Regions from separate parts of the Streptomyces sp. NPDC042102 genome, predicted to be linked through region 1. Evidence: riboswitches for the same ligand, from Rfam matches in the RefSeq annotation. Region 1 holds a riboswitch; each other region holds the start of a gene.
The links. Region 1 has a riboswitch for cobalamin ahead of ACZ6KO_RS05885 (ABC transporter substrate-binding protein). Riboswitches for the same ligand answer to the same signal wherever they lie in the genome.

Region 1 (9,419 bases):
CCGCCCAGCGGCTGCTGCCGGTCCTGCGCGACGCCGACGCGGACGGCGCCGTCGCCCGCACCACCGCGCTGCTGGCCGCCGGCTGCCGTGCCGTGGAACTCACCACGTCGACCCCCGGCTGGGACGGCGCCGTCGCCCGCACCGTGTCGCTGGCCGACCGGCACGGCCGCCCGGCCCTCATCGGCGTCGGCACGGTCACCGCCGCCGCGCAGGCCGAGGCCGCCCTGGACGCCGGGGCCGGCTTTCTCGTATCGCCGCACCCGGCGCCCGAGGTCCGGGAGGTCGCCGACCGGCGTGGTGCGGTGTTCGTCGAAGGAGGCTTCACGCCCGGCGAGATCGCGGCCGCCGCGCGCCGCGGCGGCTCCGCCAAGGTCTTCCCGGCGCACGTCGGCGGCCCCCGGTTCATCCGTTCCCTCAAGGCCGTGCTCCCCGAGGCGCTGATCATCCCCACCGGCGGGATCCGGCCCGCCGAGGTCCACGAGTGGCTCGCGGCCGGGGCCGCCGCCGTCGGCATCGGCGCCGGCCTCCCCGCCGACCCGGCCGAACTGGCCGCCGTCTTCACCGAGCTGTCCCTGCCCTGCCCCTGCCCCTCATGCGCCCCACGGCGATGACCACGCCCCCGGCCTCCGCGGCCCGCCCCGCTGCCGCCCCCGTCGCTCCCGCCTACGACGTCCTCGTCCTCGGCGAGGTACTGGTCGAGATCCATGCCGACGCCGCCCTGCGGGACGCCGCCGACGGGACCGCCGCCCGGATCGCCTACTCCGGTGACGCCCTGAACGCGGCGGCCGCCGCCGTCGCGGCCGGGGCGCGGACCGCACTGCTCGCCGTCGTCGGCGACGACGAGCTCAGCGTCCCGTTGCTGGAGCGGGCCGCCGACCTGGGCGTCGACATCACCCACGTCCACCGCGCCCCGCGTCCCAACGGGGCCTATCTGCTGTGCGCCGACACCGGGGGCGACCGGGAGTTCGTCTACTGGCGCGCCCACAGCGCCGGTTCCACCCTCTCTCCCGGCCACATCGCGTCCTGGCGCCACCTCCTCACCCGCTCCACGGCGCTCATCACCAGTGGCATCACCGGCGCGCTCTCGCCCAGCAGCCGGGACGCGGTCGTCGCCGCCGCCGAGGCCGTGCACCGCGCCGGGGGACACCTCAGCTACGACCTCAACTTCCGTCCCCGGCTCACCGACCGCGCCGCCGCCCGGGCCCTGCTGGCCCGGATCGCCCCGCTGGCCGGTCTGCTGAAGACCTCCTGCCCGGCGGACGCCCTCGCCCTGGTCGGCACCGCCGATCCGCGCGCCGCCGCCGACCGCTGCCGCCGCCTGGGCGCCCGGGCCGTCGCCGTCACCACCGGTGCCGACGCGCTGCTCCTGCACGACGGCGCCACGGTCACGTCCCTGCCCGTCCCGGCGAACCCCGCTCCGGTCGACGCGACCGGGGCCGGTGACTGCTTCATGGGCACGACGACGGCCCGTCTCGCGCTGGGGGACTCCCTCGGGGACGCCGTCGCCTACGGCATGGCGGCCGCTTCTCTCTCGGTCGGCGCCCGCGGCGGCACGGGCCACGTCCCCGCCTTCACGGCGACCTCGGCACTCGCCACCGCCCATCGCGCGGCCACGGTGCCCGGCCGGTGACGGTCCGGGCGCCCGGGGGGACCGGGCGGCCTGCCAAGGGGGACCCTCCCGTGGGGAGCCGGGAGGGAGCGGGGCGCGGCGGCCGCGCCCGGGCCGGGGGTGCCCGGGCGGCGGCCTCGGACCTCTCCTCGGGGGTCGGAGAAGTCACCGCGGTCACAGCATTGCACTGGTTTCAGCCAAGCAACAGATCCGTGGCCGAAATCTGTTGGCTCACCCCTGGCGGCGAGCCCGGGCCCGGCTCTGGCCCCGGCCCCGGCACGGGCGGGTGGTGGTCAGGCGGCGGGGGCTGCCACCGAGTCCAGCAGCGACACCTCCTCCTCGGACAGCCGGATGGCCCCCGCCGCGATGTTCTCCTCCAGGTGCCGCGGGTTTCCGGTCCCCGGTATCGCCAGGACGTGCGGCCCCCGGCTCAGGGTCCAGGCGAGCCGGATCTGCGCGGGCGACGCCCCGTGGGCGCGGGCGACGGTGCGGACCTCGGCGCCGTCCTCGCCCGTCACGCCCGCCTCCCTGCCCGTGCCGGCGATGGCGAAGAACGGCACGAACGCGATCCCCTGCGCGCCGCACGCGTCGACGAAGGCGCGGTCCTCGGCGCCGGCTCCCACCCCGTAGGCGTTCTGCACGCAGACCACCGGCGCGATCGCCATGGCCTCGGCCAACTGGAAGGGCCGGACATGGGATATCCCCAGGTGCCGGATGAGCCCGGCATCGCGCAGCTCGGCGAGCGCGCCGAAGTGCTCGGCGATCGACTCGTCGGCCTGGTTGCGCGCTATCCGCAGATTGACCACGTCCAGGTGGTCCCGCCCCAACTGGCGCAGGTTCTCCTCGACCTGGCCCCGCAGCTGCCCGGGCGTCGCCCACCACCAGTCCCCGGCGGGGTCCCGGCCGGGACCCACCTTGGTCGTGATGACCAGCTCGTCCGCATAGGGCGCCAGCACGCTGTTGATCAGCTCGTTGGCGGAGCGCGTCGCGGAGAAGTAGAAGGAGGCCGTGTCGATGTGGTCGACGCCGAGCTCGAGCGCCCGGCGCAGCACGCCGGCCACCCGCTCACGGTCGGAGGGGGTCCCGTCCGCCAGATGGGTCAGACGCATCGCCCCGTAACCGATCCGATGGACGGTCAGATCGCCGAGCTTCCAGGTGCCGGCGACATCCGCAGTGATCGTTTCATTGGTCATGTCCGCAGTCTGGCACCACTTTCCGAAAGGTGCCGGACCCTGTGGACAACCGCGATCGGGGCCCGGCCCGGCCCCGGATCGCGGGCCCGCCGCGCACCGCGCGAGCCGGTTCCCGGACAGGGAACACCGCCGGGCCGGAGCAGTGTCGGCGGCCCGGCGGCGTCCGATCGGAAGGGGGGTCAGCGCCCCCGCAGGCCGCGGTCCACGGCCGTCATCAGCTCGCCGTCGGCGGTGTCCCCGTCCAGCGACCAGAACATCGCGCCGCCCAGCCCGTGTTCCCGCACGTACGCCGACTTCGCCCGCAGCACCTGCGGGTCGTCGTACGTCCACAGGGTGGTGCCGTCGAACAGCCACGCGTGTCCGCCGCGCCGGTCCCGGTGCACCGTGTACGCGCCCGAGTCCGCCAGCTTCCTCAGCGCCTTGTAGTCCTCGTACCCGGCCGCCCAGGTGGCCGGCGCGGGGCCGGCCGCGGGCTGCCCCATCCCGTCCCCGCCGCCGCCGACCCCGGTCCAGCCCTGCCCGTAGAAGGGCATGCCCATCACCAGTTTGTGCGCGGGAGCGCCCCGCCGCTTCCAGGCCTCGACGGTGCCGTCCACGCTGAAGTCGTCCCGGGCGTACAGGGCGGACTGCTGGGCGGTCCGTGGCTCGCCGGAGACGTGGAAGTCGTACCCCTGGAGCGTGACGAAGTCCAGGTCGCGCATGATCCGGCGGACCTCGAAACCCGCGTCGATCTTGGCGGGGGCGGTCGGCACGAAGGCGCTCAGCTCGTACCTCCGCTGCTGGGTGCGTCCGTACGCATCCAGCTGGGTGCGGAACTCCCGCACCAGCTCGGTGAAGTTCCGCTTGTCCTCCGGCCGGTACGTGGTGTCCGTGTCCCCGGCCGACCCCGGCCACTCCCAGTCGAGGTCGATGCCGTCGAAGAGCCCGGCGGCCGCGCCCGCGCCGCCGCGGGCGCCGTCCTGCGGCAGGTTCCCCTTGATGTACAGGTCGATGCAGGACGAGACGAACGCCTTGCGCGAGGCGGGGGTGCGGGCGGCGTCCGAGAAGTGGGTGGACCAGCTCCAGCCGCCCAGCGAGATGAGCACCTTCAGGCCCGGGTGCCTGGCTTTGAGCTCACGCAGCTGGTTGAAGTTCCCGGCGAGCGGCTGCTGGGCGTCGTCGGCCACTCCGTCGACGGAGTCGGCCGCGGCCAGCGGACGGACGTAGTCGGCCCAGGCGTCGGCCTCGCCCGGCACGTTGCCGGTGAAGCACCTGCCGTCCGGGCCGACGTTCCCGAAGGCGTAGTTGATGTGGGTGAGCTTGCCGGCGGTGCCGTTGGTGTCGAGGTCCTGGACCTGGAAGTCCCGGCCGTAGACGCCCCATTGGGTGAAGTATCCGACGCGCTTGTACGAGCGGCCGTGGTCGCGGTCCCGGTCGGGGCCGGTGTCGGCGGCGGCGCCGGCGGCGGGCGCGAACGCGGCCAGCAGGGAGAAGGAACAGGCGGCGGCGACGGCCAGCCTGCCGAGCATGCTGCGGCGCATGGGCTTCCTTTGCGGATGCGGGCAATGGACGTGCGCTGTGCACCCCGGAAACTATTGGTCTGGACCAGATGGGTCAAGAGGGCCGGGCCCGCGGAGGCGTCTGGCAGACTGGGCCGCGTCACCCCAGGCGGTGCAGGACAGGAAACCGGTGCGATTCCGGTGCGGTCCCGCCACTGTGACCGGATCCCCGACGGGTTCCGGGAGTCAGACACTGACGCACCGCCTCCTCACGTCGACCAGGGGACGAGGATCCCCCGGAGAGGCTTCGCCATGCCGCTGTCCCGTGCCCGTGCCCGCGCCCGCCGTGCCGCACTGCGTACGCTCGCGCCCCTCGCGCTCCTGATGCCCCTGACCGCGTGCGCGGGAGCCCCCGCCGGCGACGGCCCCGCCGCGGCGGCCCCGGCGGACGGATTCCCGTACACCGTCACCAACTGCGGCGTGAGCACGACCTTCACGGCCCCGCCCCGCCGCGCCGTCACCATGAACCAGCACGCCACCGAACTCCTCCTCGCCCTCGGCCTCGAGGACCGGACGGCCGCCACCGCCTACCTCGACGACGCGGTCCTGCCCCGCTACCAGGGCGCCTACGGGAAGATCGAGGTGCTCGCGAAGGAGTACCCCTCGAAGGAACTGCTGCTGGGCGCCGAGCCCGACTTCGTCTACGGCGGCTACCGCAGCGCGTTCGACAAGGCACAGGGCCGCGACCGCGAGGGCCTGCAGAAGAGCGGCATCAACACCCGTCTGAACGTGGAGTACTGCACCGACGGACCCGTAGGACTGGCCCAGCTCAAGACCGAGATCACCGAGGTCGCCCACACCTTCGGCGTCCCCGAGCGCGGCGCCCGCCTGATCGAGGACGAACAGCGCCGCATCGACGCCGTCACCGCCCGGGTGAAGGACAAGCCCCGGCCCGCCGTCTTCGTGTACGACTCCGGCGAGGGCGCCGCCTCCACCTCCGGCGGCCAGGGCATCGGCAACGAGATCGTCTCCCTGGCCGGCGGCACGAACGTGTTCGCCGACCTCAAGGACACCTTCGGGGACGTGTCCTGGGAGCAGGTCATCGCACGCAAGCCCGAGGTCGTCCTCATCTACGACTACGGCGGCACGAGCGTCGAGGCCAAGAAGCAGCGCCTGCTGAACGACCCGGCCCTCGCGCAGGTTCCCGCGATCCGGGACAAGAAGTTCGTGGTGCTGCCGCTGTCCTCGGCCGTCCTCGGCGTCCGCGTCGCCGACGCCGTCGAGTCCCTGGCCGGCGGCCTGCACCCCGACGCCGCGTGAGGGCGCGCACACCCGTCGCCCTCGTGCTCGTCCTGCTCACGGCCGCGCTCGCCGCCTCCGCCGTGGCCGGGCTGGCGCTCGGGCCGGTCAGGATCGCTCCCGGCCGGGTGCTCGACATCGTGCTCGGCGGGGAACGCACCGGTGCCTTCGCCTCCATCGTGTGGGACGTGCGGATGCCGCGCGTGCTGCTCGGGGCCGTCGTCGGCGCCGGGCTCGCGGTGTCCGGCACCGTACTGCAGGCCCTCGTACGCAACCAGCTCGCCGATCCGTTCCTGCTCGGCGCCTCCTCGGGGGCCTCGGCCGGGGCGGTCCTGGTCCTCGTGCTCGGCGTCGGCGCGGGCGTGGCCACCAGCCTGAGCCTGCCTCTCGCCGCGTTCGCCGGGGCGATGGGCGCGCTCGTCGCCGTGTACGCGATGGCCCGGCGCGGCGGCACCATGACCACCGGCCGGCTGATCCTGGCCGGGGTCGCCGTCCAGTACATCCTGTCGGCCCTGACCAGCCTGGTGCTGGTGCTCGCCGCCGAGGCCGACCAGGTCCGGTCGGTGCTGTTCTGGACGCTGGGCGGACTCGGCGGGGCCCGCTGGGACGAACTGGCCCTGCCCGCCGCCGCCCTGGCCGTCGGCACCGGCCTGCTGCTCGCGCTCGCCCGGCCGCTGGACCTGCTGCTGGCCGGCGAGGAGGGCGCGCGGACCCTGGGCCTGGACACCGGGCGCTTCCGGGCCGCCGTGTTCGTCCTCACCTCGCTGGTCATCGGGGTGCTGGTGGCCTACAGCGGGGCGATCGGCTTCGTGGGCCTGATGATTCCGCACGCCGCGCGCATGCTGGTCGGCGCCGGGCACCGGGCGCTGCTGCCGGTGGCCGCACTTGGCGGTGCGGTGTTCCTGACCCTGGCCGACCTGCTCGCCCGCACCGCCGCCGCGCCCGAGGAGATACCCGTCGGGGTGGTCACCGCGCTGGCCGGCGGACCGTTCTTCCTGTGGCTGCTGCGGCGGTCCACCCGGGTGGAGGGGATCACCGGATGAAACCCGCGGAACTGCGGCTGGACGCCGTACGGTACGAGACCGACGGCCACACCCTGCTGCACGGCGCCGACCTCGCCGCACGCCCCGGCGAGACGGTCGGCGTGGTCGGCCCCAACGGCAGCGGCAAGACCACACTCCTGCGCTGCGTCTACGGCGCCCTGCGGCCCACGTCCGGCCGGGTGCTGCTGGACGGAGCGGACGCCGCCGCGCTCACCGTCAAGGAACGGGCCCGGCGGGTGGCGGTCGTCCCGCAGGACGCGGGCGGCACCCTCGGGCTGACGGTCCGTGAGGTCGTCGCGATGGGCCGCAGCCCGCACAAACGGTTCTGGGAGACGGACGGCGAGGACGACCGCGTACGCGTCGCCGAGGCCCTGCGGACGGTCGGCGCCGACCACTTGGACGGGCGGCGTTTCGACGCGCTCTCCGGCGGCGAGCGGCAACGGGCCCTGGTGGCCCGGGCCCTGGTCCAGGACCCGGGCCTGCTGGCCCTGGACGAGCCGACGAACCACCTGGACATCCGCTACCAGCTGGAGATCCTGGCCCTGGTCCGCGCCCTGCCCGCCACCGGCCTGCTGGTGCTGCACGACCTCAATCTGGCCGCCTCCTTCTGCGACCGGCTCTACGTGCTGCACCAGGGCCGGATCGCCGCCCACGGCACGCCCCGCGAGGTGCTGACCGAGGACCTCCTGGCCGACGTGTGGTCCGTGCGCACCCGGATCGGCCCGCACCCCGCCACCGGCGCGCCGCACATCGTCTACCTCCCGCCGGAGGCTCGCCGGTGATCGGCCGGTGAGCCGGCTCGGCACCACCTGAGAGCGCCCGAACGGCCCCCGGTCCGGGGCCCGTTGTGCCATGGTGTGGGCAGGTCCGAGAACCGGGGGAGCCGCCGTATGCGCATCACGATCGCCCGCTCGCAGTCCGCGCCGTCGGAGGCCGAGAGAGAACTGCGGTCGCTGCACCAGTGGTTGCGGGACGACGACCGCGTACGGCGCCACGCACGCGTGGAGTGGGGCGGCGCCGAGCCCGCTCCCGGGACGATGGGCTCGGCGCCCGAGTACGTCCTGCTGGCCGTGGAGTCCGGCGTCCAGCTGGCCGGCCTCGCCCTGGCCTGGTTCACCTGGCGCGGCACGCACCCCCGGCCGCCCGCCGTCACCTTCGAGCACGAGGGCGTGACGGTGACCCTGGACGGGCAGGACCCCGAGACCGCGGCCCGGCTGCTCGAATCCCTGACCCGCGACGCCCGCCGCGCAGCCCAGGACGCTCCCGCCGCACCGCCCACCTCGGCGTCTCCCTCGGCACCTCCCTCGGCCCCCACCGCGGCGGACGGCGACGCCGGGGCATGACGGTGTCCGGCCCGCCCGCCGACCCCCAGCGGTCGAGCGCGGTACTCATCGGCGTCAGCACGTACGCCCACCTGCCCGGGCTCCCCGCCGTACGGACCAACCTGGCCGACCTCCAGGACCAGTTGCGGGACCCCGCGGTGTGGGGGCTGCCCGCCGAGCGCTGCCACCTCGTCCACGACCCGGCCGGCGGTTCGGCCGCCATCGCGCCGCTGCGGCACGCCGTCGAGGCGGCCACCGACACCCTGGTGGTGTACTTCGCGGGCCACGGACTGGTCGACCCCGACCGCGGCGACCTGTGGCTCGCACTGCCCGGCACCCGCCCCGGCGAGGTCGACACGGTCATGCCGTACGACTGGGTCCGCCGCGAGCTGCTGCGCAGCCGCGCCGAACGGGTCCTCGTCGTCCTCGACTGCTGCTACAGCGGCCGCGCCCTGGGGTCGATGGGCGCCGCCCACGCCACCGCGGAACTGGCCAACGGCGCGGAGGCCGCGGGTACGTACCTGATCGCCTCGGCGAGCGAGTCCTCCCAGGCCCTCGCCCCGCCCGGAGCCCGCAACACCGCCTTCACCGGAGAGCTGCTCTCCCTGCTGGAGCACGGCATCCCCGACGGTCCCGAGCTGCTCCGCCTCGACGACCTGTACACCCTGCTCGCCGGGGCCCTGCGGGCCCGCTCCTGGCCGGAGCCGCAGGCACGGGTCCGCAACACCGCGGGCCGGCTGCCCCTGTTCCGCAACCGGGCACACGTACCGCCGCGCCCCGCCGAACAGTTGATCGCCCACCGCTACCGCCCGCTCGACGGGGCCCTGTTCGCCGACGAGGACGCCACCACCCTGGCCGCCCGGGACGTCCTGCTCGACCGGCTGGTCGGCATCCGGATCATGCGCCCCGAGAGCGCCGCCGACCCCGCCCGGCGGGAGGCCTTCGCCGCGATGCTGCGCGCCCGGGCCCGGCTGGCCCATCCCTCGCTCGCCGTCGTCCTGGACCTCGGTGAGACCGAGGTCCAGGGCATGCGCTGCCCCTACGCTGTCACCGAGGGGCTCGAAGGGGTCGCGCTCGACAGCTGGTGCTCCGGCCCGCGCGACCTCGGACGGACGGTACGCGCCTGCTCGGACATCCTCGGAGCGCTCGACGAGGCCCATCGCAACGGGCTGGCCGACTGGTACCTCGATCCCGGCCGGATCCGGGTCGTGGCCGGACACGTGAAAGTCGTCGACTGCCGCACCGGCCTCCCCTCGCCGGCCGCCCGCGCGGACGACCTGCGCAAGGTGGCCGCCTGCGCCCATCAGCTGCTCACCGGCGGTGCCCGCCCGCCGGACCGCGCGGGACCGCCCCCGGCCGTTCCGGCCGGGATCCCCGACGGGCTCGCCATCGTGCTGGGCGATGCGTGGTACGGCCGGTTCGGCAGCGCCGCCGCGATGCGCGACGCGCTGGAGTGGGCCCTGCTCACGCCCCCG
Region 2 (9,419 bases), on a different contig from region 1:
AGGCCGCGGGCTCGTCGGCTAGGGCCTGGTGTGTCATCGGGATTTCATCGCCCCTCCCTAGCGTGTCCGCGTTCGGACCAAGGCCCGTACCCCAGGGGAAGGACGGCTCGATGGCACGGAGGAGACGCGGAGCGAGGCTGCCGATGGTGGTCCTGGCCGCCGTGGCGGTGATGGGCACGATGGCGGCCACGGGATCGCCGGCCGGGAAGCCGGCCGCCGCCGAGCCGCGGCAGCAGCCGCCGAAGGCGACGATCCGCTACACCGAGTACGGCATCCCGCACATCGTCGCCGCGGACTGGGAGGGCCTGGGCACGGGCTACGGGTATGCGGCGGCCAAGGACAACATCTGCACCCTGGCCGACACCTATCTGATGGTCGACGCCCAGAGGTCCCGCTTCCTGGGGCCCGCGGGCAGGGCGAGCCCCGGCCAGAACCAGAACACCACCACCAACCTCAACAGCGACCTGTACTTCCAGCGGCTCAAGGACGACCGGGTGGTGGAGCGGCTCCTCGCCCGGCCCGCACCCGAGGGCCCCGCCCCGGAGGTGGTGGAGGGCATCCGCGGCTACGTCCAGGGATACAACCGGTACCTGGCCGAGACGGGCGTGGAGAACCTCTCCGACCCGGCCTGTCGCGGCGCGGCCTGGGTGCGGCCCATCACGGAGCTGGACGTCTACCGGCACGCCCATGCCGAGATCATCATGGGCAGCGCCGACGCGCTGCTGGACGGCATCGTGAACGCGGCACCCCCGGGCGCGTCGGCCGCCGCCGCGGAGCCGGCGCCCTCGCCCGCCGCGACCGCGGAGAAGATCCGTGACGCGATGGCCGTGAGCCGTGAACAGAGCATGGGCAGCAACGCGCTGGCGGTCGGATCGCAGGGCGTGTCCGGCGGCACGAGCATGCTGCTGGCCAACCCGCACTTCCCCTGGCAGGGCAAGAACCGCATGTGGCAGAGCCAGCTGACGATCCCGGGCAAGGTCAACGTCTCCGGGGCCAGCCTGCTGGGGCTCCCCGCGATCAACATCGGCTACAACGAGAACGTCGCCTGGAGCCACACGGTCGCCACCGTCGCCCCGTTCGGGCTCTTCGACGTACAGGTGGATCCGCTGAACCCCACCATGTACCTGGTGGACGGCGCCTGGGAGCGGATGACCTCGCAGCAGGTCACCGTCGACGTGCGCAACGCCGACGGCACCCACTCCAAGGTCACCAGGACCTTGTGGTCCACCCGCTACGGCCCGGTCACCACCTCCCTGCAGGGCGTTCCCCTGCCCTGGGTGGTCAGCGCGCACGCGGTGCGCGACGTGAACATGGACAACCTGCGCGCGCTGAACACCTGGTTCCGCCTCGACCAGGCCCGGGACGTCCACGAGGTCGTCGACACACTGGAGAGCACGCAGGGCGTGCCCTTCTTCAACACCGTCGCCTCCGATCGCCAGGGCAACGCCCTGTACGCGGACATCCAGGCCACCCCGAACATCACCGACGAGCACGCCCGGTCGTGTCTCACGGAGACCGGCAAGCTGCTGTTCCACCAGACGCTGCGGCTGCCGACCGTCCCGCCGATCTCCGTCTTCGACGGCAAGCGCAGCGCGTGCGACTGGCCCGACGACCCGAACGCGGTCGCGCCGGGACTCCTCGACCCGAAGAAGCAACCGCGCCTGATCCGCACCGACTTCGTGGGCAACGCCAACGACAGCCCCTGGCTGGCCAACCCCGAGCAGCCGCTGGCCTTCCCCCGGGTGATGGGCGACAGCGCGGCGCCGCGCTCACTGCGCACCCAGGAGCTCATCCTGACCGCGCAGCGCCGCATCAACGGCACCGACGGACTGCCGGGCAGGGGCTTCACCCCGGAGACCATGGGGCGGTTGCTGTTCGCCGACAACAGCAGGGCGGCCGACCTGGCCCTGGGCGCCACGGTGTCGATGTGCCAGAGCGTCCCCTTCGGGCTCGTCCTGGTGGACGGCACCCTGGTCAACGTGAGCGAGGCGTGTCCGATCCTGGCCGCCTGGAAGAGTCACGACTACACGTCGGACAGCAGGGGATCGTGGCTGTTCGCGAACTACTGGTCCTTCCTGCAGGGCGGGCAGGGGATCGAGAAGCTGCCGTGGCGGGTTCCCTTCGATCCCAGGGACCCGGTGCACACGCCGAATTCGCTGGATTCCGGGAGTTCCGCCGTCCGGGACGCGCTCGGCCGGGCCGTTCTCGCGCTGCGCAAGGCGGGCATTCCGTTGAACGCCCGGCTGTCGGACGTCCAGAAGGTCAGCCGCGGTGGCGAACAGATCCCGATCCACGGCGCGATCGGCCAGCTGGGCGTGCTGAACGTGATCACTCCGGGCCAGGTCGACGGAAAGTTCGACATCGTGTACGGGTCGAGTTTCGTCCAGCAGGTCCGGTTCACCGCCGACGGCCCGCCCCAGGCCCTGTCCGTCATGGCCTACTCCCAGTCGGCCGACCCGAATTCACCGCACTACGCCGACCAGACGAGGCTGTTCTCGGCCGGAGAGTGGGTGACCGAGCGATTCACCGAGGAACAGATCGCGGCTTCACCGCACCTGCAGATCAAGGTCCTGAACTGAGAGTTCCGCAGGGCGAACTGAAAGAACACCCGAGAGATCAGGAAGGAGAACACGGTGATTGGACGGATGAAAGGGTGGCGCGTGCTCGCGGCCTGGATGCTCGCCGCCGTGGCGGCCATGGTCGCGCCGGCGGGTGCGGTACAGGCTGCCGACGGCGGCACCGCGCCACCGCCGATGGCGAACGGCTTCGGGCTGACCCAGGTCGGCCCGGCGAAGGGCAGCTCCCTCAACTTCTACCTCACGGTGACCACGCCCGAGGTCGCCGGCGAGCAGCACATCAAGATCATCCTGCCGAGCGGCTACTACGACGACCCGGGCAGGCGCTACCCGGTGATGTACTTCCTGCACGGCTCGCCCGACGACCCGGTCCAGCAGAACTACCCGGCGCTGTCCATGTCGAACTCCATGATCACCGTCATTCCGGACGGCGGTGCCCGCGGCTGGTACGCGAACTGGCTGAACCAGAGGACGGCGGCAGGCGCCCAGAACTGGGAGAACTTCCACCTCAAGCAGGTGATCCCGTTCATCGACGCCAACCTGCGGACCGTCGCCACCAAGAAGGCGCGGGCCGTGGCCGGCGTCTCCATGGGCGGCTTCGGGGCCTTGCGCTACGCCCAGGCCCGCCCCGACCTGTTCAGCCAGACCGCCTCCCTGTCCGGCGACATCGACCTGTCGGTCAGGTCCATGGACCTGCGGCTGGCCGTCGTCGCCTCGCTCATCGACGCGCAGGGCGCCATCTGCGGCTCGGCGTCCGGTGTCTGCGACCCCGCCGACTCCCCGTACAAGCCGGGCGTCGACAGTGACGCCGCGTTCGGCTCGCCGTACCCGGTGTTCAACGCCGACTGGCGGTGGAACGAGGTCGATCCGTCGCAGCACATGGACCGGCTCAAGGCCGGCGGTGTCGGTGTCTCCGTGTACGTCGGCAACGGCGGCGGCTCGCCGACCGACATCGAGTTCTGGCTCGAAGGCGCGGCCAAGCACGTCAAGAACGCGATGGACGCCCAGGGCATGTCGTACTACTACGTCAACTACGGCGACGGTGCGGGCTGGGGCACCCAGTGCAACGGCGGCCACAACGGCGGCTGTTGGGAGGAGTCCCTGCGGGACCTGATCCCCCGGCTGGAGCGGGCGTTCGCCTCCTGATCCGGATCCGCCTCCGGCGGTACGGGCCCGGCCCGGGGCCCCGGCGACGAGCGCACTGCCGTCGCCGGGGCACGGGCCGTGTCCGTGCAGGGCCGTGCCGTGCCGTGCCGTGCCGTGCCTAGTTGATCGCGGGACCGGAGTCGTTCAGCCAGCCCCATTCCGACCAGCTGGCGAAGCCGGTCTGCCACCGGTGGTAGACACCGGCGTGGCTGGTGCCGAACACCTCGACGCGTCCGTCGGCGTTGTTGCCCGCACCGATCGTCGTGCCACCGCCACCGAACGTCTCCCACTGCGCGTACGCCGCGTTCGGACCGGTCTGCCAGGCGTGGCTCGCGGTGGTGGCGTTGATCGCGAACACCTCGACGCGGCCGTCCACCGACCGCGAGGTGGCCAGCTCGGCGTCGGGGATCCCGCCGGTGCCCGTCCACGCGGACCACGAGGTCGGGCCGGTCTGCCAGCGGTGGAACACACCGGTGGCGTTGGACGCGAACACCTCGAGCCGGCCGTCCTGGTTGTGGCTGACGGCGACGGCCTTTCCGCCGGTGCCGAAGTCCTCCCAGGCGGACCAGCCGCCGTTGACGCCGGTCTGGTACAGGTGCCCGAACGTCGCGTCCGACAGCGCGAACACCTCGAGCCGGCCGTCCGGCGCGTTCTCCATGGCGAGGCGGGCGTTGGCCGGGCCGCCGCCGGTGCCCTCCCAGGCGGCCCAACCGCCGCTGGGGGCGTTCTGCCAGCGGTGGAACACACCGCCCGCGTTGGAGGCGAACACCTCGATACGGCCGTCGGCGTTGGTGCCCGCCGCCACCCGGTACCCTCCGGTGCCGAAGTTCGCCCAGGCGGACCACCCCGCGCTGGGCCCGGTCTGCCACATGTGGTCGAACGTGCTGTCCGACAGCGCGAACAGCTCCAGCCGGCCGTCCGCGTTGGACGCCACCGCCAGCTGCGCGTTGCGCGGACCGCCCGCGAAGCGCCACGGCGACCAGGCGCCGTTCACCGAGGTCTGCCATGCGTGGTACACGCCGTCGGCGCCGGCGGCGAAGGCTTCGAGGCGGCCGTCCGCCGACCGTCCTGCGACCACCCGGCCCGAGGCGTACGGGTGCTCGGGCCCGCCGCTCGTCCCCGCCCACAGCGCGTTGGCCAGCAGCGCCGCGTCGCCGGCTTGGATGCCGTACAGGTGGCGCAGGTCCTCGCGCGGCTGCTGGACGTTCCAGGCGACGTGGCCGATCTCGTAGTTGTTCCAGGAGCCGCCGGGGAACTGCCGCTCCATCGCGTCGAGGAAGGCGTTGGTGGCGTAGGTCGGGTCCAGCCGCTGCTCGCGGCTGCCCCACCAGTCCTGCTGCTGGAACAGTCCGAGGCTGGTGTGGTCGACGGCCGCGGAGTAGTTGTTCATGCTGGCCTCGACGATGATCGTGGCGATGGAGATCGTCGCGGCCCTCGGGCTCAGCCCGCGGTCCTTCACCGCCTGCGTGACCATGCGGGCACAGGAGATCCTGTACGCGTCGAGATGGCCGGCCATCTTCGCGTTCAGCTGCGGGTTGAGCTGGTCGGCCATGACGGCGTCGGTGGCCGACGGGCCGGCCGGATCACACGGGACGGTGGGGATGACCATGCCCCTCACCGTCCCCTCCGGACCCATGAAGTACCGGGAGACGCCGTACCGGTCGTCACCCGGTCCCGGGACGGGCACGGCGCGGGCGAGGCCGGCCGGGGCGGTCAGGCCTATGAGCAGGGCCCATAAGCCGGTGATGACGGCGAGTCTGGAGAGCATGCGGGACAGGCCTGTTCCGGCCATGGTGTGCCTCTCTGTCGTGGGAAGTGGTGCGCGGGGGGCGGGGAAGGGAGGGGCGCGGCCGGGCTACGGGTGACGGCGCCGCGCGGTCGCGGCGTTGCCGGAAGGCCCCGGGCCGAGGGCGTCGTCGCCGCGCAGGATCGTCAGCCGCGTGCGGCGCAGCAGCCGGCTCGGAGGTACGCCCAGCTCGTCGGCGAGGCGGCGGCGGGCGACGTCGAAGACGGTCAGGGCGTCGGCCTGGCGGCCGTCGAGGTACAGCGCGCGCATCAGCGTCGCGGCCAGCTGCTCGTCCAGGGGGTGCGCCGCGGTCAGGGGGAACAGCTCGGCGATCGCGTCCGCGCCCCGGCCGAGCCGCAGTTGCCACTCGGCCTTCCGCCGGGCGATGGCGATCCGGCGCTCGGTCAGCCTCAGCCGCTCCAGTTCGGCGAGCGGCCCGGGCACGCCGGCCAGGGGTTCTCCGCGGAACAGCGCCAGCGCCTGGGCGCACAGCCGGACCGCCTCGGCCCGCTCGCCCGCGCGCTCGGCCGCCGCGACGCCGGTGACCAGTTCCTCCATGTGCGCCACGTCGACGTCGACGGCGTCGGAGACCAGCCTGTAGCCGCACCGGGCGCGTTCGATGACGGAGTCCGGGTCGTCCCCGAGGCGCAGGGCCTTGCGCAGTCGGTAGACGTAGACCGGGATCACGTTGGTGGCGGGCGGCTCCATCCCCCAGACGTCGTCGAGGAGTTCCCGACGGCTGAGCGTCCGGCCCGTGCTGAACGCCAGCGCCGCGAGCACGGCTTGCTGCCGGAGGTGCCCGAGCTCCAGTGGGCGCCCGTCCCGGGAGGCCCGCAGGGGCCCGAGCAGCGAGATCCGTACCCTCGGGCCGGCCGGCGCCGCGGGGCTCGCCGGCCGGGTGCGGGGGCCGCGTCCGGGAACGATCAGGCCGCTGTCGAAGGCGTGCACGATGGCGGCGGCCCGGTCGCGCAAGCCCAGCTTGACGAGGATCCGCGCGAGGTCCGCGGCGACGACGCCCTCCGGGACGGCGAGGGCGGCGGCGATCTCGTCGTCCCGCAGGCCGCACCCGACCGCGGCGAGCACCTCGCGCTCCTGCCGCCCGAGGGCGGCGGCGGTCGGGCGGTCCGTGGCGGCGGTCGTCGGCATCACTGCTCCCCGGCTCCCTGCTGGTCGGTCGGGCGGGCGCCGTCGACAACGTAGGGGGCGTCGCGCGGGGGAAGGCATCCGGAACGATCCGGAGTGACACGCGCGGCGACGGAGCCCCGGCCCCTTCCGGAACGGGAAGTCGGGCTCCCGGCGGGGAGATTGCCCTCGGCGACGTCCGGATGTTGGACACATGCTCGCCGCTGAGCGATCCGGGCCTCTAGGCTGGCGGGGCAGCTGGTTCGCCCCGTCCGCCAGGCGGGATGCGTCGTAAGAGGGAACCCGGTGGGAATCCGGGACTGCCCCGCAGCGGTGAGCGGGAACGACCGCCGTCATACGCACTGGGACCGCCAGACCGGTCCTGGGAAGCGACGGCCAGTAGGGGCCTGCCTCGGCAGAGGCCGGCGTGCCCGCGAGTCCGAAGACCTGCCCGTTGCCCGTGCGCGGAACCGTTTCCGCGTACGGAGATCCCGGTGACCTCGTGGGCGGGTCGGCGTACAAGGCGAGCGGCACGTGCGGTGGTCCACCGCGGCGTGGTCCGCGCGTTCTGTCGTTCCTTCGCGTCCGCGTCCCGTCTCCGGGACGTTTCTGGACACATCTCGCGAAGGAGAGTTCCGTGACAGCGAAGCCCGCAGCCGCGGCAGCACGAGCCACCGTGTACGGCTACCCCCGCCAGGGGCAGAACCGCGAACTGAAGAAGGCCATCGAGGGCTACTGGAAGGGCCGCGTCACCGCCGGCGCCCTCCGGGACACGGCGGCGGGCCTGCGCCGTACCCACTGGCGGCAGCTGGCCGAGGCCGGCATCCACGAGGTGCCGACCGGCGACTTCTCGTACTACGACCACGTCCTGGACACCAGTGTCATGGTCGGCGCCGTCCCCGCGCGCCACCGTGCGGCGGTCGAGGCCGACGCCCTCGACGGCTACTTCGCGATGGCGCGCGGCACCCAGGACGTCGCCCCGCTGGAGATGACCAAGTGGTTCGACACCAACTACCACTACCTGGTCCCCGAGCTCGGCCCCCGCACCGTCTTCACCGCCGACTCCGCCAAGCAGGTCGCCGAACTGAAGGAGGCCCTGGCTCTCGGGCACACCGCCCGCCCGGTCCTCGTCGGCCCGGTCACCTATCTGCTGCTCGCCAAGCCCGCCCCGGGCGTGGCAGCCGACTTCGAGCCCCTGACCCTGCTGGACCGGCTGCTGCCCGTCTACGCCCAGGTGCTGGCCGACCTGCGCGCCGCCGGCGCCGAGTGGGTGCAGCTGGACGAGCCCGCCCTGGTGCAGGACCGCACCCCGGCCGAGCTGAACGCCGCCGCGCGCGCCTACCGCGAGCTGGGAGCGGCCGCCGACCGGCCGAAGCTGCTGGTCGCCTCCTATTTCGACCGGCTCGGCGACGCCCTCCAGGTCCTCGCGGCCGCACCCGTCGAGGGCCTGGCCCTCGACTTCACCGACTCCGCGGCCGCGAACCTGGACGCCCTCGCCGCGGTCGGCGGGCTGCCGGGCAAGCGGCTGGTGGCGGGCGTGGTCGACGGCCGCAACGTCTGGATCAACGACTACCAGAAGTCCCTGACCACCCTGGGCACCCTGCTCGGGCTGGCCGACCGGGTCGACGTCGCCGCGTCGTGCTCGCTCCTGCACGTCCCGCTGGACGCCGCCGCCGAGCGCGACATCGACCCGCAGATCCGGCGCTGGCTGGCCTTCGCCCGCCAGAAGACCGCCGAGATCGCCACCCTCGCCCGCGGCCTCGCCCAGGGCACCGACACCATCGCCGCCGAACTCGCCGCGAACCGCGCCGACCTGGCGTCCCGTGCCGGCTCCGCCATCACCCACGACCCGGCGGTCCGGTCCCGTACCGCCGCGATCACCGACGCGGACGGCCGGCGCTCCCAGCCGTACACCGAGCGCGCCGCGGCCCAGCGCGCCCACCTCGGCCTGCCCGTGCTGCCGACCACCACCATCGGCTCGTTCCCGCAGACCGACGAGCTGCGCGTGGCCCGCGCCGACCTGCGGGCCGGCCGGATCGACAGGGCCGGGTACGAGGAGCGGATCGAGAACGAGATCCGCGAGGTGATCTCCTTCCAGGAGAAGACCGGCATCGACGTCCTCGTGCACGGCGAACCCGAACGCAACGACATGGTGCAGTACTTCGCCGAGCAGCTCACCGGCTACGTCGCCACGCAGCACGGCTGGGTCCAGTCGTACGGCACCCGGTACGTGCGCCCGCCGGTCCTGGCCGGTGACATCTCCCGCCCCGAGCCGATGACCGTGCGCTGGACGACGTACGCGCAGGCGCAGACCGCCAAGCCGGTCAAGGGCATGCTGACCGGCCCCGTCACCATGCTCGCCTGGTCCTTCGTACGGGACGACCAGCCGCTCGGCGAGACGGCCCGCCAGGTGGCCCTCGCCCTGCGCGACGAGGTGAACGACCTGGAGGCGGCGGGTACGCCGGTCATCCAGGTCGACGAGCCGGCCCTGCGCGAGACGCTGCCGCTGCGGTCCGCCGACCACGCCGCGTACCTGGCCTGGGCCACCGAGTCCTTCCGGCTCAGCACCAGCGGCGTCCGGCCGGACACCCAGATCCACACGCACATGTGCTACGCCGAGTTCGGCGACATCGTCCAGGCCATCGACGACCTCGACGCCGACGTCATCAGCCTGGAGGCCACCCGCTCGCACATGCAGGTGGCCGGTGAGCTGGCCGAGCACGGCTACCCGCGCGAGGCCGGCCCGGGCGTCTGGGACATCCACTCCCCGCGCGTCCCGGGCACCGACG
Region 3 (9,419 bases), on a different contig from region 1:
AGTTCGTCCACGGCCTTCCCCATGCGCTCGGGGTGGGCGCGCAGGTAGCCGATCAGCTCGGGCCGCTGGAGCAGCGCGAGCACGGCCAGCACCAGGAAGGCGGAGGTCGAGACGGCGCCGGCGCCGAAGAGCGAGACGGCGACGGTCGCGAACATGTCGTCGGTCAGGTGCGCCGACTCCGGGTCGGCCTCCTTCAGCCCGGCGAACCTCCCGAGGAGCCCCGTACGCTCCTCGGGCTCGCGTGCGAGCTGGTGGTGGAGCTGCCCGGCGAAGTAGGCCACGTCCTTGTACCAGTTGAGGGCCGAGTCGGCGAACGGTTCGCGTGCGGTCATGAACGCGACGTCCAGCCCCGACATCAGGCGCCGCCAGTCCTCGTACGGGACCCCCAGCACCTCGCAGTGCAGCGCCGCCGAGAAGGGGTCGGCGAACCCCGCCCGGAGGTCGGCCGGGGCGCCCTCGGCGACGATGGCGTCGATCAGTTCGTCCGCCCGGGCGCGCAGCTGCTCCCGCAGGCCCTTCTGGCGGGGGTTCAGCGCCTTCATGACCGCGTTGCGCAGGCCCGCGCTGTTGATGTTGCCCATGTTGTTGACGACCTCGGGCGGGATCGTCAGCGCGTACTGGCGGGGAGCGCCGGCGTCGGCCGTGTCCTTCAGGCTGAACCGCTCGTCCTCCAGCACCTGCTTGGCCAGCGCGTAGCTGCTCACCAGCCAGCCGGTGTCCCCGGTGAGGGTGCGGACCCGGGCGACCGGGGCCTTCTCGCGCAGCCAGGAGCACTCCTGGGGCAGGACGTCACCGCGGCGCGAGAGCGGGAAGTCGAGAAGCGGCTGCGGCTGTGGCTCCTGGCTCGCGGGGCTCTCAAGCTGCTCGGTACTCAACGACGTTCCTTTCGGGCCTTACGACGGCATATGCCTGGTTCCGGGTGGCGCGCAGGCCCCCGCCGCGTGCGTAGAGCACGTCGGTCAGCGGCATCTTCACGTGGTACGCGGCGACGGAGGACGGGACGTCCAGAATGCTCGGGGTGTCCACGAAGAACGGAAGTTCCGCGGCCATGTAGTCGAAACAGACCTGCAACTGTCCGTCTGTGATGGATTCACCTTCGGGCAACTTCGAGCCGACAAAGTGCAGGGCCATCTGTTCGCAGCCCTTACGGAATTCGTCGTCGGTCTCCAGGAAATGCAGCACCCGCCGGTGCAGCAACTGATAGACGGGATTCTCCGCGAACTCGGAGAGGGCCCTCACGCGGATCTCGGCCTGCGGGGGTCCGGATTCCTCGATGCCTTTGAGAATCCGTCGGCGAACCGCCTTGATCTCCTTGGTGGCGCGCTTGTCCGCGTGTTCCGGGGTATAGCCGAACGCGGCGAACATCCGGTCCACGTGGAGGTCGGCGTACACGAAGTCCACCTGCGCGAACCGGGTGGTGGCCCACTGGGCCAGGCCTGCGATGCGGTCGGCGCTGAAGTAGCTGTTTCCGGGACTCACGCCGATGAGCACATGGTCGCCGTCTTCCCAGATATGGCGGCAAGCGCGGGTGAAGGGCAGGACTTCGAATGATGTCTCAGCTGTGATCGTCACCTATGTGATCGCCCTTGGAGCCGCTTGTCCCTGGGAGCCCTGCGCTCCCGGTGTGGCGGCTGTGCCCGTACGTTATGCGGTGGCCCCGGAGCGTGACAAGTGCAGGTCCGAATTGTTGGCTGGAATTATAGCTTCCGCATTGCGGAAGGCCCTTGGAAGGGCTGCGGAAGGCATGCCGGAACGGCTCCGGCAATGAGCGGGAAGGGGAATGGAATTTCTGTCTGCCGCTCGACCGGGCCCCGAGGCCGCCGGGTGTGTCGGAGGGCCGCTACGCTGAGCCGGTCAACACGCACCAAGAAGGGGTGGACCCAGTGGCGGACATCGACAGCGCCAAGGCGACGTTCGGTCGCTTCGACAAGGACGGCGACGGCTTCGTCACCGCCGACGAGTACCGCGAGGCCATGGCCGCGATGGGCGACTTCGCCGTGACCGGCCCGGTCGCGGAGGCCGTGATAGCCGCCAAGGACAGCAACGGCGACAAGCTGCTCAGCTTCGACGAGTTCTGGGACTCCCTGAACAAGTAGGCACACCGCCCGGGAGGACGGCGGCCGGGGCAGCCCCTCAGCCGCCGTCCTCCCGGGTCATGTCCTCGACCTCGGCGAGGGCCTCTTCCAGCCACCGCAGCCAGAACGTCTCCAGCCCGGTACCGCCGTGCAGGACGAGCCGGCGCAGCCGGTCCTCGTCGGCGTCGCGCTCCGGGGGGAAGTCCTTGGCCTCGATGGCCTCGTACACCGCGAGCTGGCGCCGGTGCAGTTCCAGGTGGCGGCGCAGCTCCCGCGCGAGCCCTTGCGGCCCCACCACCGCCGCGGCCCGCATCCGCAGCAGCAGCGGATCCCGGATCGACTTGGGGTCCTGGCTCTCGCCGACCCACCGCGCCAGCTCCGCCGACCCGGCCGGCAGCACCTCGAACTCCTTCTTCTGTCCGCGCGCGGGCTGCGCGCTCGGCAGCGCCCGGATCAGCCCGGCCTCCTCCAGCCTGCCCAGCTCGCGGTAGATCTGCTGGTGCGTCGCGGACCAGAAGTACCCGATCGACTTGTCGAACCGCCGGGTCAGCTCCAGCCCGGACGACGGCTTCTCCAGCAGGGCGGTGAGGATGGCGTGCGGCAGCGACATGCCGCCATCCTAGGGATGCGCCCGGCCGCCCAGGAGTGCCGTCAGGGCCTGCGGGGTCCGCGGGCCCGGTGCGCCGGGCGCCAGCAGGCCGTGGGCGCGCAGGAACACGGTGACCGCCGGCGACCAGGCCTGGCGCAGGCCCGCGGCCGTCAGCAGCTCCGGGTCGCACAGCAGGTCGGCGGCCGGCCCCAGCCGCAGGCCCGCCGGGGTCAGGACGGCCGCGTCGTCGGCCCAGCGCACCGCGAGGTCCACGTCGTGCGTGGCCATCACCACCGTGGTGCCGGACAGCGCGCCGAGGGTGTCCAGCAGCCGCTCCTGGCCGTCCGGGTCCAGCCCGGCCGTCGGCTCGTCCAGGATCAGGACGCGCGGCCGCATCGCCACCGCCCCCGCGATCGCCGCCCGCTTGCGCTGGCCGAAGGAGAGCAGATGGGTGGGGCGGTCCCGCAGGTGCGTGATGTCCAGGGCCGCCAGGGCGGCCTCGACCCGCGCCCGGACCTCTTCCCGGGGCAGCCCCAGGTTCATCGGCCCGAACGACACGTCCTGTTCCACCGACGCCGCGAACAGCTGGTCGTCGGGGTCCTGGACCACCAGCTGCACCGACGTGCGCAGCCGCGTCAGGCCCGCCCGGTCGTAGGAGACCGGCACACCGTCCAGGGACAGCGCGCCCGACGCCGGACGCAGCCCGCCGCTCAGCAGCCGCATCAGCGTGGTCTTGCCGCTGCCGTTGCGGCCCAGCAGGGCCAGCGCCCGGCCCTCGCGCAGCGCGAGGCCGACGCCGCTGAGCACCGGCGGCCCGTCCTCGTACGCGAACCCCGCGCCCGACAGTTCCACCAACGGCGTCACAGATACAGCCCTTTCAGTACGTACGTCGTGGCCACCACCACGCTCAGCAGCGCCCCCGACGCGGCCAGGAACCGCCACGACAGGGTGGCCGGCGGCACCAGGACGCGCAGCGTCCCGTCGTACCCCCGGCCCGCCAGCCCGTCCTGGAGCCGCGCGGCGCGGTCGAAGGCCCGGACGAAGGAGGTCGCCGCCAGTCCGGCCAGCGAACGCCACACCGCCGCCCGGTGGGTGTGCCCCAGCCGGGCGGCCTGCGCCCGGCGCACCTTGGCCAGCGAGTCCAGGAGCAGGAAGGCGATCCGGTACATCACCAGCGCCACGTCCACGACCGGCGCCGGCACCCCCGCCCGTACCAGCCGCGGCAGCACGTCCGACATCGGTGTGGTGAAGGCGAACAGCAGCACGCCGAGCGAGGCCGCCGAGGTGCGCAGCAGCAACTCCGCGGCCAGCCGCGGCCCGTCCGGGGCCGGCGCGACCCAGCCCGCCGGGCCGCCCACCGCGAACAGCAGCGGCACGGCGCCCGTGCAGCAGAAGCCCAGCGGAATGCGGAAGGCCCGCCACAGCTGCCGCCGGCCCACCCCCGCCGGGCCCAGCAGCACGGCCAGGGTGGCCGCGCCCACCAGCGGGGCGCCGGGCCACGGCGGCAGGCAGACGGCCGTCACCGTCAGACCCAGCCCCAGCAGGGCCTTCTCCAACGGGTGACGGCCCCGCCAGCGGCTGCTGTGCGCGGCGGCGTCGATGGGGAGCACGGGCTCAGGACTCCGCGGACCCGGCCGCCGCGGTCACGGCGGCGCTCTCCCCGGCGCCCGCCGTCCCCGTCGTACCGGCCGCCTCCGCCGCGCCCTGGCGGCGGCCCTTGCGCAGCCCGAAGTAGTACGCGAGCACGCCCGCGCCGATCGCCGCCTGGAGGGCGAACAGCGCCGACTCGATCTCCGCGGACGGGGGTTCGTACAGCGGCGAGAACCACGGCTCGTAATCCGGCTTCAGCTCGGTGATCGCCGCCTCCGCCTGCGCGTCCGCGCCCGTGAACGGCTCCTCCTTGCCCTCGCCCAGCCCCAGCGCGAGCGGGAGCACGGCCAGCGCCGCCACCAGGAGCAGCAGCAGGGTGTTGATCTTCGCGTTCCTCGACATCAGACCGCCGCCTCCTGCTTCGACTTCGACCCGGTGAGCTTCGCGACGCCCAGCCGGATCAGGTCCGCCTTGCTGGACCGCATCAGCAGCCGCATCACCAGCACCGTCAGCAGGCCCTCGCTGACCGCCAGCGGGATCTGCGTCACCGCGAAGATCCCCCCGAACTTCGCGAGCGCGCCCGCGAAACCGGAGCCCGGGTCGGGGAACGCCAGCGCCAGCTGCACGCTGGTGACGCAGTACGTGACCAGGTCGGCGAAGAACGCGCCGAAGAAGACGGTCACCATGAGCGGGACGCCGGACCTGCGCAGCAGCCGGTAGACCGCGTACCCCGCCCACGGGCCGGCGATCGCCATCGAGAAGACGTTCGCGCCGAGCGTGGTCAGGCCGCCGTGCGCCAGCAGCAGTGCCTGGAAGAGCAGGGTGATCGTCCCGAGCACCGCCATGACCGGTGGCCGGAAGAGGATCGCGCCGAGCCCCGTCCCGGTCGGGTGCGAGCAACTGCCCGTGACGGACGGGATCTTCAGCGCGGACAGGACGAAAGTGAAGGCCCCGGACGCGCCGAGGAGCAGGGTGCTCTCCGGGTTCGCCTTCACTTCACGGGTCAGCGCGCGGACGCCGTGGACGACGAAGGGAGCGGACGCGGCGCCCCAGGCGGCCGCGTGCAAAGGGGGCAGGAACCCCTCGGCTATATGCATGAGCGGGAGACCTCTCCAGCACCTCGTGGATGGACAACGCACCCCGGCCGGTCTCCTGGCTCACGGGTACTGATGCCCTGGCTCCGCCTTCCCAGGCGGTGCGGATCATCCCGCCGCCGCCCAGTGGCTTCCCGCTGGGGGGTCCCCTGCCGCGGGCAGGGGGAGGAGCCGGACTTCCCGATCACAGTGGCGAGGGCCGCACCGGTTTTCCACCGGTTTCCCGAACACCAAGGCCTGTTGACCCTACGGCACGGACGGCACCGCGGCCAGCGCCGCCCGCAGTTGCTCGAGCAACGGCCGTGCGTTCATCCGGCGGCAGCCCTCCTGGGCCTCCTCCAGCAGGGCCCGCGCGGCGGCCGTCTCGCCCGCCGCGAGCAGCGCCCGGGCCAGCGGCGGTACGGCGAGGGCGTGCACCAGGGTCTGCCCGGAGCGCCGGCCCAGCTCGTCCGCGGCCCGCAGCTGCCGCAGCGCCTGCGCCGTGTCGCCCCGCTCCAGGGCGATCCGGCCGAGCCCGATCCGGGCCGCCGACTGCCCGGCGAGGTCGCCGGAGCCCTCCGTATGGGCCAGCACCTCCCGGAAACCGGCCGCCGCCTCCGCCAGCCGGCCGCGTACGAGCTGCGCGTCGGCGACCCAGCGCAGCATGCACATCCGGGGCCAGGCGGCGCCGCCGCGCACCGCGACGGCCAGGGCCTCGCGCAGCACGTCGAGGGCGCGGGCGCTGTCGCCCCCGGCGAGCAGCACCTGGCCGATCCCGCGCAGCGCGTGCGCGTGCCCGTACCGGTCGCCGGCCGCCTCGAAGACGGGGGCGATCCTCCGGCAGCGCTCCAGCGCCTCGGGGAGCCGGCCCTGCACCCGGTCCAGGTACGCCAGCACCCAGCCCGCGTACGCCGCCCCGTGCGCGTCCCCCAGCTCCTCGAACAGGCGCTCCCCGGCCGCGACCGTCTCGCGCGCCGGCCCCCACTCCACCCGGCAGGCCCGCAGCCGGCCCAGTCCCACCAGCATCAGGGCCTGACCGGTCCGGTCACCGGCCGCCAGCGCGGCGGCGAGCGCGCTCTCCTGCACCGTCTGCCACCCCGTCAGGTCGCTGCGCAGGTCGAAGAGGTACTCCCCGGCGGCGGCCAGCTCCCGGCAGGCGTACGGATCGACGGCGGCCGCCTGCCGTACGGTCGCCACCAGCGCCTCCCGCTCGGCCCCCAGCCAGCGCACCGGCTCCGCCCGGACCAGCGCCAGCACGCCCGGCTCGGGCTCCCACCCGGCGGCCATGCGGCCCAGGCCCGGGTAGTCCAGCCCCTGGTGGGCCCGGCGGCCCGCGCGGACCAGGGCGACCCAGCAGCCGAGCGCCCGGCGCAGCGCCGCGTCCGCCGGTCCGGGGGCGGCCAGTTCGCGGCCGAAGGCGCGGACCAGGTCGTGCAGGCGGTAGCGCAGCTGCCCGGCCTCGTCCCGCCCGGCGACCTCCAGCAGATGGGCGCCGACCAGGGCGTCCAGGGCCTCCTCGGCGCGCGCCGGGGGCCGGTCGAGGAGGGCGGCGGCGACCCAGCCGGCACAGTCCGGCGCGTCCAGCACGGCCAGCGCGCGCAGCAGGGCGCGGGCCTCGGCGGGCAGCGCCCGGTAGCTCAGCCGCAGCCCGGCCCGGACGTCGGCCCCGTGGTGCGCGAGCTCGTCCAGCCGCCCGCGCTCGTCGCGCAGCCGCGCCGCCAGGCGCGCCAGTTCGCGGTGCGGGGCGGCGGCGAGCCGGGCGGCGACCACGCGCAGGGCCAGCGGCAGCCGGCCGCACAGCGCGACCAGTTCGCGCGCCGCCCCGGTCTCCCCGGCGACCCGCCGGTGCCCCACGACCCGGCCCAGCAGACCGAGGGCGTCGGCCTCGGCCAGCACCGGCAGGGTGAGCGCGAGGCGCCGGTCCAGCCCGGTCAGCCGGTGCCGGCTGGTGACCAGCACCGCGCAGCCCGAACCGGCGGGGCCCGGCAGCAGCGCCCGTACCTGCTCCTCCCCGGCGGCGTTGTCGAGGACGACCAGCACCCGCCGGCCGGCCAGCAGGCTCCGGTAGAGCGCGGCCCGCTCCCCGGCTCCGGCGGGCACGCACGCCCCGTCCACGCCGAGCCCGCGCAGGAACCCGGCCAGCACCTCGGCGGGGTCGGCGGCCCCCTGGTCCGCCCCGCGCAGATCGACGAACAGCTGCCCGTCGGGGAAGTCCTCGCGCACGCCCCGGGCGACCTCGACCGCGAGTGCGGTCTTCCCGATCCCGGCCTGCCCGGTGACCACGCACACGCCGCCGCCGGCCGCGCGCAGGGCGGGCACCAGGGCGGCGGCCTCCACGACGCGTCCGACGAAGGCCTCGGTCGCGGGCGGCAGTTGGGCGGGCACAGGGGCGACGGGTGCCGGCGGGACGGGGGCCACGACCGCGCCGAGCGGCGCGGGCGGCGGCGGCCCGGGCGGCGGGTCCGGGGCGGGGTGCGGGGGCGGGGCGTCCGCCAGTAACGCGCCGTACAGGGCGTGGAGTTCGGGCCGCGGGTCGAGTCCCGTCGCGTCCGCGAGGCTGCGCCGGGCCCGGGTGAAGCAGTCGAGCGCCTCGCCGCGCCGGCCCGACCGGTACAGGGCCAGCATGCGCAGCTCCACCAGGCGTTCGCGCAGCGGGTGTTCGGCGGTGAGGGAGGCGAGTTCGCCGCACACCTCGGCGTGCCGGCCCAGCTCCAGGTCGGCGGCCAGGCGCCGTTCCAGACAGTCGAGCCGCTCCTCCTCCAGCCGGGCCGCGGCGGCCTCGAACAGCCGCCCGGCCAGCCCGCCCAGCGCCGGGCCCCGCCACAGCTCCAGGGCTCCGGCGAGCAGCGGCCGGGCCTCGGCCGCGGGCGCCGTCCCGGCCGCCGCCCGCAGCCGGGCGAACTCCCGTACGTCCAGCACCGCCGGGCCCGGCTCCAGGGTGAGGCCCGCCTCCGAGCGGGTCACCGTGGCACCCGTACCCGCCAGCAGCCGGCGCAGCGACGCGGCGACGTTGTGCAGCTGCTCGCGGGCCGTGGCGGGCGCGTCGTCCCACACCGCCCGTGCGAGTCCCGCCACTGGGACCGCCCGCCCGGCCTCCAGCAGCAGCGCCGCCAGCACCCGTCGGCCGCGCGGCCCGCCGAGCGGCAACGGCCGCCCGTCCAGGGTCACCTGGACCGGACCCAGCAGGGCGAAGACCAAGGGCATGGCGCACTCCGTGGCGGACGAGTGGCCGGCGGACGGGCTGCCGGTGGGCGCCGATCGTAACGTCCTTCCACGCGGCCGGCGCAGGGGTTCCTCCACACTCCTCGCCGTCGTCGCGGGGCGCCGGGCGCACGGGGGACGCGGGGGTGGCCGGGTCCCGGCCCCGCCGGCCTCCCCGGGTGGAACGGCGCCCCTTCCCACCCCGCACGGACGAGAGGACGACCCCCATGCGTACCCGCACGCGCACCGCCTCCCGGGGCGCCGCGCTGCTGACCGTCGCGCTGCTCGGCCTGGCCGGGCTGACGGCACCCGACGCCCACGCCGGCCGCGCGCCCGGCCCGGCCGCGATCACGGCACCCCCCGGCTCCTCCGGGGCCGCCGTGCCCGGCGGGCCGGCCGTCGCCGTCGCCATGGGCGACAGCTTCATCTCCGGCGAGGGCGGCCGCTGGCTCGGCAACACCGACCGGTACGCCGCCTCCCGCAACGGCACCGACCGGGCCTGGACCGGATCCGGCTACGACCCGGGCCGGGTCTACGGCGCGAGCGGCGCCGTCGGCGGCAACGACCTCGGCTTCGGCACGATCATCGGCGACTGCGCGTACGACTGGTACTTCTCCCGGCTGTGCTGGAAGAAGCAGGACGCGGTCGTCCCGCGGATCGGCGACCTGGTCAAGTCGGTGGCCACCGCCCGCGGTACGGACTTCCTCGACCTGCGGGACGCGCTCGCCGGCCACGAGGTGTGCTCGCTCGGCGTGGCACAGGTGGGGCAGGGCGGACCCGACCCGCGCCGCGCGGAATGGTTCCGCTTCCTGGACCACGCCGACACCCAGGGGACGCTGGAGGAGTCCATGCACCCCAACGCCTACGGGCAGCGGGCCATGGCGGCCTGCC

Region 2: another riboswitch for cobalamin. It lies ahead of metE (5-methyltetrahydropteroyltriglutamate--homocysteine S-methyltransferase); the one in region 1 lies ahead of ACZ6KO_RS05885 (ABC transporter substrate-binding protein).
Region 3: another riboswitch for cobalamin. It lies ahead of ACZ6KO_RS17955 (energy-coupling factor ABC transporter permease); the one in region 1 lies ahead of ACZ6KO_RS05885 (ABC transporter substrate-binding protein).

The regions. Positions count from the first base shown of each region.
Region 1 covers NZ_JBVJDL010000001.1:1,435,810-1,445,228, forward strand. The annotation lists gene ACZ6KO_RS05865 (bifunctional 4-hydroxy-2-oxoglutarate aldolase/2-dehydro-3-deoxy-phosphogluconate aldolase) at 1-611, shown strand, start outside; gene ACZ6KO_RS05870 (PfkB family carbohydrate kinase) at 608-1,630, shown strand; gene ACZ6KO_RS05875 (aldo/keto reductase) at 1,903-2,802, opposite strand; gene ACZ6KO_RS05880 (glycoside hydrolase family 18 protein) at 2,982-4,322, opposite strand; cobalamin riboswitch at 4,421-4,556, shown strand; gene ACZ6KO_RS05885 (ABC transporter substrate-binding protein) at 4,593-5,600, shown strand; gene ACZ6KO_RS05890 (FecCD family ABC transporter permease) at 5,597-6,622, shown strand; gene ACZ6KO_RS05895 (ABC transporter ATP-binding protein) at 6,619-7,404, shown strand; gene ACZ6KO_RS05900 (effector-associated constant component EACC1) at 7,513-7,965, shown strand; gene ACZ6KO_RS05905 (caspase, EACC1-associated type) at 7,962-9,419, shown strand, end outside.
Region 2 covers NZ_JBVJDL010000004.1:733,034-742,452, forward strand. The annotation lists gene ACZ6KO_RS21395 (penicillin acylase family protein) at 111-2,579, shown strand; gene ACZ6KO_RS21400 (alpha/beta hydrolase) at 2,676-3,722, shown strand; gene ACZ6KO_RS21405 (PLL family lectin) at 3,841-5,514, opposite strand; gene ACZ6KO_RS21410 (AfsR/SARP family transcriptional regulator) at 5,578-6,654, opposite strand; cobalamin riboswitch at 6,873-7,099, shown strand; gene metE (5-methyltetrahydropteroyltriglutamate--homocysteine S-methyltransferase) at 7,268-9,419, shown strand, end outside.
Region 3 covers NZ_JBVJDL010000003.1:1,016,604-1,026,022, forward strand. The annotation lists gene ACZ6KO_RS17920 (cytochrome P450) at 1-875, opposite strand, end outside; gene ACZ6KO_RS17925 (tRNA-dependent cyclodipeptide synthase) at 856-1,572, opposite strand; gene ACZ6KO_RS17930 (EF-hand domain-containing protein) at 1,884-2,096, shown strand; gene ACZ6KO_RS17935 (PadR family transcriptional regulator) at 2,134-2,685, opposite strand; gene ACZ6KO_RS17940 (energy-coupling factor ABC transporter ATP-binding protein) at 2,695-3,528, opposite strand; gene cbiQ (cobalt ECF transporter T component CbiQ) at 3,525-4,274, opposite strand; gene ACZ6KO_RS17950 (energy-coupling factor ABC transporter substrate-binding protein) at 4,279-4,656, opposite strand; gene ACZ6KO_RS17955 (energy-coupling factor ABC transporter permease) at 4,656-5,351, opposite strand; cobalamin riboswitch at 5,380-5,598, opposite strand; gene ACZ6KO_RS17960 (AfsR/SARP family transcriptional regulator) at 5,595-8,531, opposite strand; gene ACZ6KO_RS17965 (hypothetical protein) at 8,756-9,419, shown strand, end outside.